3 regions of the Solibacillus sp. FSL W8-0474 genome follow, and region 3 is predicted to be linked to each of the others. Evidence: riboswitches for the same ligand, from Rfam matches in the RefSeq annotation. Region 3 holds a riboswitch; each other region holds the start of a gene.
What was found. Region 3 has a riboswitch for thiamine pyrophosphate ahead of thiM (hydroxyethylthiazole kinase). Riboswitches for the same ligand answer to the same signal wherever they lie in the genome.
Positions count from the first base shown of each region.

Region 1: linked by a shared signal. The riboswitch ahead of thiD (bifunctional hydroxymethylpyrimidine kinase/phosphomethylpyrimidine kinase) and the one ahead of thiM (hydroxyethylthiazole kinase) in region 3 are both predicted to bind thiamine pyrophosphate.
Region 2: linked by a shared signal. The riboswitch ahead of tenA (thiaminase II) and the one ahead of thiM (hydroxyethylthiazole kinase) in region 3 are both predicted to bind thiamine pyrophosphate.

Region 1 covers NZ_JBBOQJ010000001.1:2,708,918-2,713,207, reverse strand. Annotated here, with positions in the region: gene NYE67_RS13665 (hypothetical protein) at 18-221, shown strand; gene NYE67_RS13660 (cell wall hydrolase) at 296-736, opposite strand; gene NYE67_RS13655 (glycoside hydrolase family 18 protein) at 907-2,196, shown strand; TPP riboswitch at 2,365-2,463, shown strand; gene thiD (bifunctional hydroxymethylpyrimidine kinase/phosphomethylpyrimidine kinase) at 2,552-3,364, shown strand; gene NYE67_RS13645 (bifunctional 2',3'-cyclic-nucleotide 2'-phosphodiesterase/3'-nucleotidase) at 3,543-4,290, shown strand, end outside.
Region 2 covers NZ_JBBOQJ010000001.1:1,825,242-1,829,531, reverse strand. Annotated here, with positions in the region: gene thiO (glycine oxidase ThiO) at 1-750, opposite strand, end outside; gene NYE67_RS08935 (thiamine phosphate synthase) at 734-1,342, opposite strand; gene tenA (thiaminase II) at 1,355-2,047, opposite strand; TPP riboswitch at 2,120-2,218, opposite strand; TPP riboswitch at 2,272-2,370, opposite strand; gene NYE67_RS08925 (M14 family zinc carboxypeptidase) at 2,438-3,613, opposite strand; gene NYE67_RS08920 (efflux RND transporter permease subunit) at 3,714-4,290, opposite strand, start outside.
Region 3 covers NZ_JBBOQJ010000001.1:3,537,542-3,541,831, reverse strand. Annotated here, with positions in the region: gene NYE67_RS18005 (GerAB/ArcD/ProY family transporter) at 1-725, opposite strand, end outside; gene NYE67_RS18000 (spore germination protein) at 725-2,233, opposite strand; TPP riboswitch at 2,416-2,515, shown strand; gene thiM (hydroxyethylthiazole kinase) at 2,659-3,501, shown strand; gene NYE67_RS17990 (MTH1187 family thiamine-binding protein) at 3,498-3,797, shown strand; gene NYE67_RS17985 (thiamine phosphate synthase) at 3,799-4,290, shown strand, end outside.

The DNA of each region.
Region 1 (4,290 bases), 830 kb from region 3:
AGTAGGAGGTGGAGAAAATGAGCAAAAACAACAAAAAGACATTGAATGAAAGAACACATAATCCTTTTGCTACTTATAAAGAACTGCATCATAACAAAACAAGTCATGATCGAAATCCAGAAGACAATGTAGCTGAATTTGCAGAAGAATTTGATTCCAAACTAAAAAATAAAAACAATAAAACAAATCATGACAAAAATCAGCAGTCCAACAAAAAATAGTTAATCTTGATTTTCTTTTCAAATAAAAAAGAGCCTTAATTAAAGGCTCTTTAATAATATGGAGAAAGGTAAAACTATCCCATATATACACTTTCACATGTTCCGGCTACAGGCTCGTAAAAACAATGTTGTTTAAATTGCCCTGTAAATGGTTGCCCATACCATGTAGGAGGACATTCCCCTGAAGGATTAAAATACCAGAGGGCATATTTTGCTGGATGGTCTCTCCAAAAATCTAATGTTTGCCTTGCCAAACGTTGTTCAGTAGGTCTTGCGCGCTGATAAAACATATTTCCTTTTTGAACTGCTTCAAAAGAATAGTTATTTCCCTGAACTTGAAAAATAACCTGCTCTACTGTTCTGACGTCTCTAAAGTCTAAACAATCCGCAACAACTCGATTTACAATTACATTCCCAACATATAACATCCCTTGCTTGCCTTCACCTTCAGCCTCAGCTCGCATCATTCTTGCCATCAAATCGACATCTGCATCGCGGTACTTAACTCTTGGCATTTTTTCACCTCACATTTATAGTATGAAAAAGTTTGCTACGTTGCGCATATCTTAATTAGTTTTGTATAAAAATTATTTCAAAAAGTGCTCTTATTCATTTATGACTTTTTCTCTCGCATTAATAGAGCATTAAGTTCATAAATTAGTATATAGAAAAAGGAGGACCGACAATTCAAATTCATGTTGTACAGCCAGGAGAATCGCTATGGGGAATTGCGCAAGCTTATGGAACGACGATACAGAATATTGTAGATGCCAATCAAATTCCTGAGCCTAATCGCTTAGTTGTAGGGCAAGCGCTTGTGGTTCCAGTAAATGGTCAATATTATATTGTTCAACCAGGGGATAGCTTATGGTCAATAGGACAACGTTTTAACGTGAATTATTTGACACTTGCACAAGTAAATGGTTTATCTCCTAACGCGTTATTAATGATAGGAACACGTTTATATATTCCACCCGCTGCGAAAACATCTGCTGAAATTTTTGCTTATGTTGAACCAAGAGGCGACGAAGTAAGTGAGCTACTAGTAAATCAAGTTCGTGAAACGAGTCCCTATTTAACGTATTTAGCCCTATTCAGCTATGAAGCAGGACGGGATGGTTCATTAAAGGCACCAGTAATTGAACCATTACCTAGTTTGGCGGCAGAAAATAATGCGAGTATTGCAATGGCGATAACGAATTTAGAAGATTATCAGTTCAGTAGTGAGCTAGCACGTGATATTTTTCAAAGTAAAGCAGTACAAAACTTACTTTTTGACAATATTATTGCAGAAGCAAAAAGAATTGGGAATGTTTCGGATATCCATTTTGATTTTGAGAGAATACCAGGTGACCAAAGGGAAGCCTATAATAATTTCTTGAGAAGCGCGGTAGAGCGTATGCATGCTGAAGGTTATACAGTTTCCACAGCACTGGCGCCAAAATCGAGTGCGAATCAGCCAGGTGAATGGACGGTCGGTCATGATTATAGAGCTCATGGGGAAATAGTAGATTTTGTTATGCTAATGACATATGAGTGGGGGTATTCAGCAGGACCTCCTCTGGCTGTCTCCCCGCTCCCTCAAGTTGAACAAGTAGTTCAATATGCTTTAACGGAAATTCCGGCAAATAAAATTTTACTTGGGCAAAATTTGTATGGGTATGATTGGACGTTACCTTTTGTGCAAGGGGGAGAATATGCAGAAGCATTAAGTCCACAGCGTGCAATTGAAATAGCCAAACGTTATAATGCAGCCATTCAATATGACTATACCGCACAGGCACCTTACTTTAACTATTATGATGAGCAAGGACGTTCACATATTGTATGGTTTGAAGATGCACGTTCCATTCAGGCAAAATTTAATCTAGTAAAAAGACTGAATTTACGGGGTGTCGGTTACTGGAAACTTGGTTTACCTTTCCCCCAAAACTGGCAACTTATCGGTTCAAACTTTAATGTCGTTAAGAAATAAAATAGGAATAAATAAAAACTCAGATGAAATGCTTATAGCTCATCTGAGTTTTTATAAGTGATGTGGCAATTTACAATTGTACTTCGCATTAGAAAGTATATTATGAATCTGAAAATTTACCATTTACTTGCTATGTAAATTTTATTCTGATACACTCGACGTAATTAAATGCATTTGCAGGGGGACACATTTGTGTTGAGAAGGTTAAAACCTGACCCTTAGAACCTGACCGTTAATACGGACGTAGGGAGCAAAGTACAATTATACATATGTACTTACTAAGACCCCGCGTATTTTACGTGGGGTCTTTCTTTTGCAGTGTCACTTAATAATATTTTTATTAGGAGTGGTAAAAATGATTGCATGTACTATAGCAGGATCCGATAGTGGGGGCGGGGCTGGCATCCAAGCTGATTTAAAAACCTTTCAAGAGCTTCGAGTATTCGGTACATCAGTGATTACAGCTTTAACGGCTCAAAATACAAAAGGGGTGCATGGAATCTATCCTGCTACTGCTGATTTTGTAAAGGATCAATTAAATGCAGTAATCGATGATTTTGATTTAAAAGCTGTTAAAACAGGTATGCTGTTTAATGCAGAGATCGTAGAAACAATTGTCTCGGTATTGGAATCTAAAGAAATACCACTTATTGTAGATCCAGTAATGATTGCAAAAGGCGGTGCTAGCTTACTGAAAGAGCAAGCAACAATAGCTTTAAAGGAAAAACTACTTCCGGTTGCTACGGTTTGTACACCGAATATACCCGAAGCAGAAGTATTGACCGGGCTAACGATCAAAACCGAGGAGGAAATAGAGCTTGCAGGGGAATATTTATTAAATTTAGGTATGCAATGTGTAGTGATAAAAGGTGGTCATTTAGCGGGTAAGCATGCGATTGACACGGTGTTTATTCGAGGGGAAAAGCCTTTTAAAATGAAAACAGAAAGACTGAAAACAATTCATACACATGGAACAGGATGTACATTTTCAGCAGCAATTACTGCAGAAATTGCGAAGGGGAAGCCATTAAAAACAGCGATCATTGAAGCAAAAAAGTTTGTCCAATTAGCAATTCGTTACCCACTGAATATTGGTCATGGATTTGGTCCTACAAACCATTTTGCCTACCAGGAGCACCGAGGAATTTTCGATGTGCAAGTAATTTAATTAATTTATTGAGTAAATTGTACCCGTTTCTTGAAGTGAATAGCTTGTGGCATTTTTTTAACTCTCAAAAAGTACTACTTGCCTAGATATAGTAATGTATCAATTTGCTCTTTTCTACTATTCTGGCAATTTAGTATGATGGACTTGTTGAACAATTTAGATAATAGGAGTGAAAAAAATGTGGAAAAAACTTTCTGCTTCGGCCCTTACATTAACACTTTTAACTAGTGGAATGGCTGGGGTATCAGCGGCATCTACTTCCAACAATGAAGAAATGACACGCGGAGATTTTGTGAAGGCAGTCATTGATGCATTAGGGGTAGAAGTAGGTTCTGGACAATCCGTTAAATTTAAGGACGTACCCGATTCACTGAAGCCATATATTGAAAAGGCTGTGGAACTAAAGTTAATTAAAGGTAAAACACCGACACAATTTGCACCAAATGAAAAATTGACACGCACACATGCCTTCCTTATTGCAGCTAGGGGTATACAGGATGAAAAACAATATTCCGAAAATGTATTAAATCAATTTAAAGATGCGAATAAAATTGGATCTGGGAATCGTCAAGAGATGGCAAAGGCAGTAGAGTTAGGCTTATTAACAGGCTATGAAGACGGGACGATCAAACCGAATGAGTTTGTCACGAAAATGCAAATGCAAAAGATTCTGCAGCGGTTTTTAGCGGAATATAACCCAGTTGAAGCAAATACGACCGTGGCATTGCGCATTTTAGGTACGACGGATATTCATACTAATATTATGAACTATGATTATTATAAAGATGCGCCAACGAATAGTTTAGGCTTGGCAAAAACTGCGCTGCTCATCGAAAAAGCCCGTGAGGAAAACCCGAATACGGTATTATTTGATAATGGAGATGCCATTCAAGGAACGCCTCTTGGCTCTTACATTCAATCCGTGA
Region 2 (4,290 bases), 1.7 Mb from region 3:
AGGAACGATATAGTATTTATCATGAAAAATAGTGTGTTTTAAAAAAGTGCTTCTTCCTTCCACAGCAATACATTCCCCTTTGACCGGTGTTATTTGCTGCTCTACACCTAGCTGCTGAAAAAATGGATTACTCCAAACACCCGCAGCAATAACAACCCGTTTTGCTTTGAACATTCCTAGTGTTGTATCTATTTGAAAAGTATCCAGCTGCTTTTGAACCTTTAACACCTTTGTATGCTCAAAAATGGATGCACCGTAAACTTGTGCCCCTTTAAGAAAAGCCTGGCATACACGATACGGCATTACACTAATATCCTCTTCAATATAGGCAGCCCCTATTATATACGGGGAAACATCGGGTTCTAGATTTCTTACTTCATTTGCCTCAAGCCATTTCACAGTGGGCAGTGTGAGTATTGCCCTTAATGCTTTCTTGTCACGTTCAGAAAAGGCCAGCTTTAAAATCCCTCCCTTTTTGCAGCCAATGTCAATGCCACTTAGACCGTATAGTTCATCCTTTAACTCCGTATAGAGCGCCTGACTGTATCTCGCAAAAGTGAAGAAGTCCTTTCCATCGCCCTCATATTCCGAATGTGCTCCAAGCATACCCGCCGCTGCACTTGTCGCTTTTAGTCCAATTCGACTTTCCTCAAGCACGGCCACCTCAACTTGATTCTTTGCTAAATAATAAGCAATTGCACTTCCAATAATTCCTCCGCCAATTACGACTACGTCATAGCTTGTTTGCATCTTTAATGGCCTCCCTGTATTGGTTCGCTGCTGCAAACGGATGCGTTGCCGAAAAAATCCCGGACATAACCGCAATCCCATCTGCATTTACATCATGGAGTGCCAGGACTCGATCTACATGAATTCCCCCAATCGTGAAGACGGGAATTTTTAAGTTCTTTTTCATTTCATTGATAGGTGAAAGACCGTTTGGAACCTTTCCTTTTTTGCTGTTTGTTTCAAAGCAATGTCCATAAAGAACATAATCAGCCCCTTGCCGCTCTGCCTCCATTGCGCCTGTATAATCATGAACCGATTTCCCTATATTGAGATGCTGAAATTTCTCTTTCACCTGTTGTACAGAAAACCCTATTTCGGGTAAATGTACTGTGGGAATATCGCTATACAAGGCCATATCCACAAGACTATTTATGATTATTTTCTCTTTTGGAACCTCTCCTGCATCCAAATATTCAAGTAGAGTTATCACTTCTTTTATTGTTTTTGTCTTTTCACGTATTTGTATATAATCCACACTTTGCTGTATCTGAATAATTTTTTGCGCTAATGCTAAAATCGGCTGACAATCATCTGTTACTGCCATTAACTTCATACAACTATGCCCTTATAAAATCGTAGCATGCTCATTCATATACACTTCCTGTTGCCAATCCTGACAAGTCCAGGACATTTCCCAAAACTGCCATTCATAATAGCAACTGCGCTTGAAATGGGCTGTCAATTCACGTTCATCATTTCCTGGCATCTGTGCAAAACGATTCATCATCGCCTTTTGCTTTTCAATGGTCTCTTCCATCTCAGCTGAAGCATATAAATCAATCCACTGTTGATACAACTTAACACCCGGTGTTGCTTTTCTTAATGCGGCCCCGATTTCCTGATATAACCACGGACAAGGTAGTATCGCAGCGTATGCGTCGGCAATCGACCCTGTATAAAATGCTTGATACATATGACTAACATAATTGTACGCTGCAGGTGCTGGTTGGAAATTTCTGATTTCTTCAGGTGTAACGTGCAACTCTTTGAAAGTCGAACGGTGTAGTTCTAACTCTGCTTCCCGTATAAAGTTCGCGGTTTCCAGGAAATAAGCTACATCTTCATCTTCATTAACTTTTGCCGCCAGCATTGCAAGTAGTTTCATATAATGCTTTAAATAATAGGCGTCCTGCAGCATATAAAATTTAAACTTTTCCAGCTCCAATGTTCCATCAGCAATACCTTGTACAAATGGATGCTTCAAACTGGCCTCCCAATAATATTCCGTTTGCTTTCTTACTTCTTTACAAAAATCCATCCTATTTCCTCCTTGGAGGCGTAAGCAAAAAAGGCACCTCTACAAAAAGTAGAGATGCCTAAAAAAGTGCATATGTACGCACTTATTGCTCCCTACGCCAGTATTAACTGTCAGGTTCTAAGGGTCAGGTTTTAACCTTCTCAACACAATTGTGTCCCCCCGCAATTAAAAAATTTGCAAAAGAAAAGCTCTCCAAAAAGATGGAGAGCGCCACGTACGATTATTAGCTTGTACATTTTGCTCCCTACGCCCGTGTTAACGGAACAGGTTCTAAGGGTCAGGTTTTACCTTCTCAACACTTACGTGTCCCCCTGCAAATTCATTTAATTACTACTAGTCTACTGATAATTCTGAATAAATGCAACGGTAATTTAAATTTTTTCCTACTGCCTACCATTTTCTCGCTTCATTCGCTACGTAAAGTCCGACAGTTTTATTTTGCTTCCAAACATTGTTCCAGCGTTTTAGTGGCACCGAGGCTTCACCGGCATATGGTGCAATTTCAACCGTCATCGCAGGTCGGTCTTTAACTTTTGTGAAGTAGTCCTCAGAAGCTGCGATTGGTTCGTTTTTTGTTGTTACGGGCATCATTTTATAGCCTGTAATTGAGGAAACTCCCTTTACTAGCTTTTTAGTACGAGCAAATTCGGTCTTCGCTCGACTCCAATATATAATTTGACCGGAAGAATGATAGGATACATAGGCTAAATGATTGCCGCGATCAATCAGTCTTTTCATTGCAAGTGCTTCAGGCTCTGTATTCGGCGCCTTACCTTTATATTCTTTAAACGAAGGCTTTGTCATTTTTATTAATTGCCAGTTCACATTGAATTGACGATTTAAATCGACACCATTTATATTTGCTTTCCAACGATTAAAATTGGAGCTCCCATTCATCGCTCTTAACTTGGCCATAGGTGTTTTCACTTTTCCACCTTGTGAAAGTGTTACACCATCTGGGTTAACCATTGGTACAAACACAATACTTACCTCACTTAATATCGTTTTTACATCATATTTTTCTATCTTCGTACCATTCAAGTAAGCCTTTAAATATGTATCAATCATTTCCATCAGCACATTGGTCGTCATATGTTCCCGACCATGGAAAGCTGCATCGAATAAAACTTCCTTTTTACCAGTTCCGAGCTTTATGGAATAGAGAGAACGCCCTTCAACTGATTGTCCGATTTCCTGTAAATTCGTAATTGAAGGATACATTTGTGATATTAGCTTTAACTTTGAGGCTACCTCATCAAATGTTAAAACTTTCGAACCGTCGACTAATTGGTCATAGTGGACATCGGTTAAAGTAAGAAAAGTGGTTTTAGACGAATTTTTTACGATACCTTGCTTACCATGTATCCCGGTTAATAAAAGCTTCTCACCTTTTGCTACTTTTTTTATAACAGCCCCATTTTTATCTTTCAATTCTATATTCTTTTTTGCAATCACTTGTACCGGATATTTTCCAAGGTCAACCTTTTCTGTAGCAGCATTTGTAGTCATTGGATTAATAATGGCTGCTGCAAAAAATATTAAACTAAAAAGCAATATTTTTCCCATGAAATTCCTCCCACTTAGGTGTATAAAACTTAACTTCTATACCCTTAACTGTACAATAAAAAACGGCCTGTAAGAATATTATTCCTACAGGCCGCCCATATTAATTGTCTTTTACATCTTTACGATTTTTCTTCAGCATTCTTGATAATACTTCATATACAATCGGAACGATGATTAAAGTTAGTACTGTTGATGATAATAAACCACCAATTACTGTTACGGCTAAGTCCTGAGATATTAGTCCGCCACCAGCACCACCGAATGCCATTGGTAACATCGCACCAATTGTTGCAATCGCGGTCATTAAAATTGGTCGTAAACGTGTTGCCCCGGCTTCCAATATTGCTTCACGCATATTCATACCTTCATGTTCCATACGGATAATACGGTCTACAAGTACGATTGCGTTCGTGACAACGATACCGATTAACATCAGTAGTCCCATCATAACTGATACAGAAATCGTTTGACCTGTCGCGAATAATCCAATCCAAGAACCGATTACAGTAAATGGTAATGAGAATAAAATCGCAAATGGTGCCAAACCTTCACCAAATGTAACAACTAAGATGAAGTATACAATTGCAATCGCTGCAATCATCGCTACACCTAACTGAGTGAATGTTTCAGTCATATCAGCTGCAACACCACCTACACCAGTCGTAACACCTTTAGGT
Region 3 (4,290 bases):
ACGCCAACACAAATAATAAAAATAATGATATAAAAGGTAAATGGAAATAAAATGCCTAAAACAGTCATTTTAGCTGCTTTTTCAGGTTTTTTTATAAGAGAAATATAAAATATTACAATACCAAATCCTAGAAATGCGTTCAAACTGGATATTGTTCCAGACTGAAGTCCTTTAAAATCGGTTTGAAACACAGGAAGTAAATTTTCAAGCTTAATAGCCCACATCGGAGCAATAATTAATAAAATTAACCCGCCGACAACAAAAGGGAAAAAGAGAATGTTTAATTTGAAAATGGCCACCCTCGAGCCAGATACTGCATATATAACGACAAGGATAAACGCTAAACAGACAACTTCCAATGGGGTACGATCAAAAAAGTACTCCTGAGACAAGGTAGCCATTTCCCTCATTTGAAACGAAGAGATAATAATATATTGAAAAACAAAAATAAAGCATAGTATGACTGCCACTGGCTTTGATACTAAATAGGAGGCAAAAGAGAAAAAGGGTTCATTTGGGAAGGATACCGCTATTTTTGCTAAAATCCATCCTAAAAGAAGCGCGATCAACCCTCCAAATAAAATTGCTATCCAGCCATCCGATGATACAGTATGTTCGGTTATATACCGAGGCAAAAATAGAATTGTAATACTAATCGTATTCGAAGCAACAGCAAACATAATGTCTTTATCTTGAATCGATTCATTGTTTTTATAAAGTTTCATTACTTCACTGATCCTCCGTCTTTCTTTTTCCTATTCGATTTCAGGAATGGCTGAAATGAGCGTTTTGACAATACTGTAATCGGAGCCCTTACGACAATATTTTCAAGGGTCCATAAGTTGCCTGGAGAAAATGATTGTGTATATGGAATACCAATACTTTTTAAGTTGGCAAGATGAACATAAATCATAATAAACACTAAAATAATTCCGTATAGTCCTAAAATTGCGGCAGCAAATATAGTAGCGAGACGAACTATTCGCAAGCCAATCGCAAAGCTGTAATTGGGTATTGTGAATGCACAAATGGCTGTTAGAGAAATAACTATAACCATGATGGGAGTTACAATCCCCGCCATAACGGCAAGTTGACCAATAACTATACCGCCTACAATCCCAATTGTCTGACTGATTTTATAGGGGAGTCTTGTTCCAGCCTCCTGCAATACTTCATAAAAAAAGACGAGGATTAAAGCTTCAATTAAGGACGGAAATGGAATCCCTTCCCTAGCGGCAGTTATCGTAAATAATAGCTGAGCCGGAATTAATTCTGGATGGTATGAAATTAATGCAACATATAGGGCTGGTAAAAATATAGTCATGTAGAAAGAGAATAAGCGCAATAATCGTAGTAATGAACTTATTAACCAACGTTGGTTATAGTCTTCTATTGACTTTAATGAATCCCCGAAAGTGATAGGCATTAAGAGAGCAAAGGGTGACCCTTCAACAATAATGGCTATTTTACCTCTCAATATATTGAAAGCCACCCTATCCGGTCTTTCTGTATCTAAAATTTGTGGAAAGGGTGACAGAAGATTATCTTCAATCCACTGTTCAATAAATCCAGAATCCGGTGCGAAATCAATATCAATTGTTTTAACGCGACGCAAAACTTCCTGTAAAAGGTCTTCTCTTACAATCCCATCAATATAACAAATGGCAATTTTCTGGTTGGAATGTGTGCCAACTTCCATCATATCGACTCGAAGATTGGGGTCTTTGATTTCCTGGCGAATGAGCGAGAGGTTAATTTTAAAATTCTCTATAAACCCTACTCTGGACCCTCGAATAACGGATTCAGATTGCGGCTCCTCAAGGGCACGATATTCCATTCCGCTCGTTCCGATAAGTGCGGCTTCACTTACACCTTCCAGTAAGAAAACTGTATCGCCGGCTAAAAGCGTTTTAATTACCTGCTTCATTTCCTTTGATCTGTTGATCTCAGCAATGGCAATTATTTCTTCATAGACATGATCAAACAAATTCGAGTGAATATGTTTTCTGTTTAATTCAAGAATTTTTAATATATTTTTATTTAATAAATCCTCGTTTATAAGCCCTTTTATATAAATTAAAGCAAAAGGATGGTTCAACCGGCCAATTCTGCTTTTTCGGATAATAAGATCTGCAGAATTTCCAAGTATTTTTTTTATTACTGCAATATTTTCATCTAATTGGCCATCGAGATATTGGCGACTATTGTTTTTTTCATTTGAAGATTGGACCATTTTCTTAACTCCTGTTCAAATGATGTAATAAGTTTATTGTTTTATTTTTTCCAAATAATATGCAATTCATACTTTAATTCGATGTATTATTGAACCTTTATAACGTTGGTATAGAGGCACGTAAATGTATGAATTTGACATTCGACATACCTGTTGATAGTATGGAGGAACAAACAAAATAGCATATATTGCGGGGGGACTCTTTTGAGTTGAGAAGGTTAAAACCTGACTCTTTGAACCTGTCAGTTAAAACTGGCGTAGGGAAGCGATTCATTATATTTATAAGCAATAATTTGAATTGTGCTTTCCCATTTATTTAGGGAGAGCACTTTTTTGTTTTTTATGCTAAGTGAATTTCTACCTGTAAGACCCGTCTTGTGAATCTATTCGTTCATATGAAGAATGATTATAGAAAGGTGATGGAAATGGCTACTAAGCAGGAGATACAAAATGAAATTATCCAGGCTGTAGAAACAGTAAAAAAGGCGAATCCGATGGCAGGTTCCATTACAAACACTGTCACGATTAATTTCGTTGCAAATGCACAGCTTGCTGTTGGAGGTTCTGCCGCTATGGTGTATTTACCGGATGAAGCAGAATTTATGGCTAAAGCGGGGGGAGCAACCTATATAAATGTGGGTACGCTATTACCTATTTATCAAGAGACATTACCTCATGTAGCAAAGGTATTGCATGAAACAGGAAAACCATGGGTGTTGGACCCTGTCGCTGTAGGCATTGGTTCACTAAGGACAGAGCTACTACAGGAATTTAAGGCATTTAAACCGACCATTATTAGAGGAAATGCATCAGAAATTATAGCATTGGCAGGTTTATGGGCATTAGATGGAGGAGCAGAGGAATCAAGGGTACGAGGTGTGGATGCTACAGATTCTGTACACGAGGCTAAAAGAGCAGCGATTGCTCTTGCAAAGTGGACGGGTGGTGCGGTTGCTGTATCAGGAGAAACGGATTTAATAACAGACGGCTCTATTATAGCTATCTCTTATGGGGGCTCTCATTTTATGGAGAGAATTACGGGGGCAGGCTGCTCGTTAGGTGGAGTTGCCGCTGTGTATGCAACAGCAACTACTCCGTTTATTGCAGCCATTACTGCTAGTGCAGTATACAATGTAGCTGGAAAACGCGCTGAGTTAAAAGTAGATGGTCCAGGAAGTTTCCAAGCGCAGTTTTTGGATGAATTATATAAAGCAACAGCAGAAGAAATTGCAAACAACTCATTTGATTTGGAGGAGATTAATTTATGAATACATTAGTAGCAGTAGCAATTGCGCCTTTTGGTGTAGGGAATGAATTGGGACAGGAAATCGCCGAGGTTGTGAAAGTCATTCGAGATTCGGGGTTACCGAGTCGAACTACATCAATGTTTACAGAAATTGAGGGAGAATGGGATGAAGTGATGAAAGTAGTAAAAGAAGCGACTTTTATACTTGCAGAAAAAGGAATTCGAACAGAAGTGGTGTTAAAAGCTGATATCCGTCCGGGATATACGAATACGATCAATACAAAAATAGATAAAATAAATGATATTTTAGGAGGGTAATATGGGTAATATCAAAAAGCTTGATATTTCAGCCTATTTAGTTATAGGTCCTGAAAATACAAAAGGCCGTCCAGTCGCAACGATTATTAAAGAGGCAGTAAGTGCGGGCTTTACTTGCATCCAAATACGTTCCAAAGTTGCTTCTGCAAGAGAATTGATTCAATTAACACGTCAAGCAGCAGAGGTCATTGAAGAAGCTGGAAAATCCGATGAGGTTGCACTCCTAGTAAATGACCGTCTTGATGTTGTTTTAGCGGCTAGATCACAAGGGATTAAAGTAGATGGCATTCATGTAGGACAAACAGATATCCCAGTGAGCGTTTGTCGCGAATATTTAGGGGAAGACCTCATTATCGGTTTATCTGCTCGAGCTGATCAATTATTTGACTATATTAAAACAGAGGATGTCTCTCAACTTGATTATTTTGGCGTAGGACCGTTGCATGAGACCTCAACAAAACCTGATTGCGGAATTGGGGAAGACGGAAAAGTG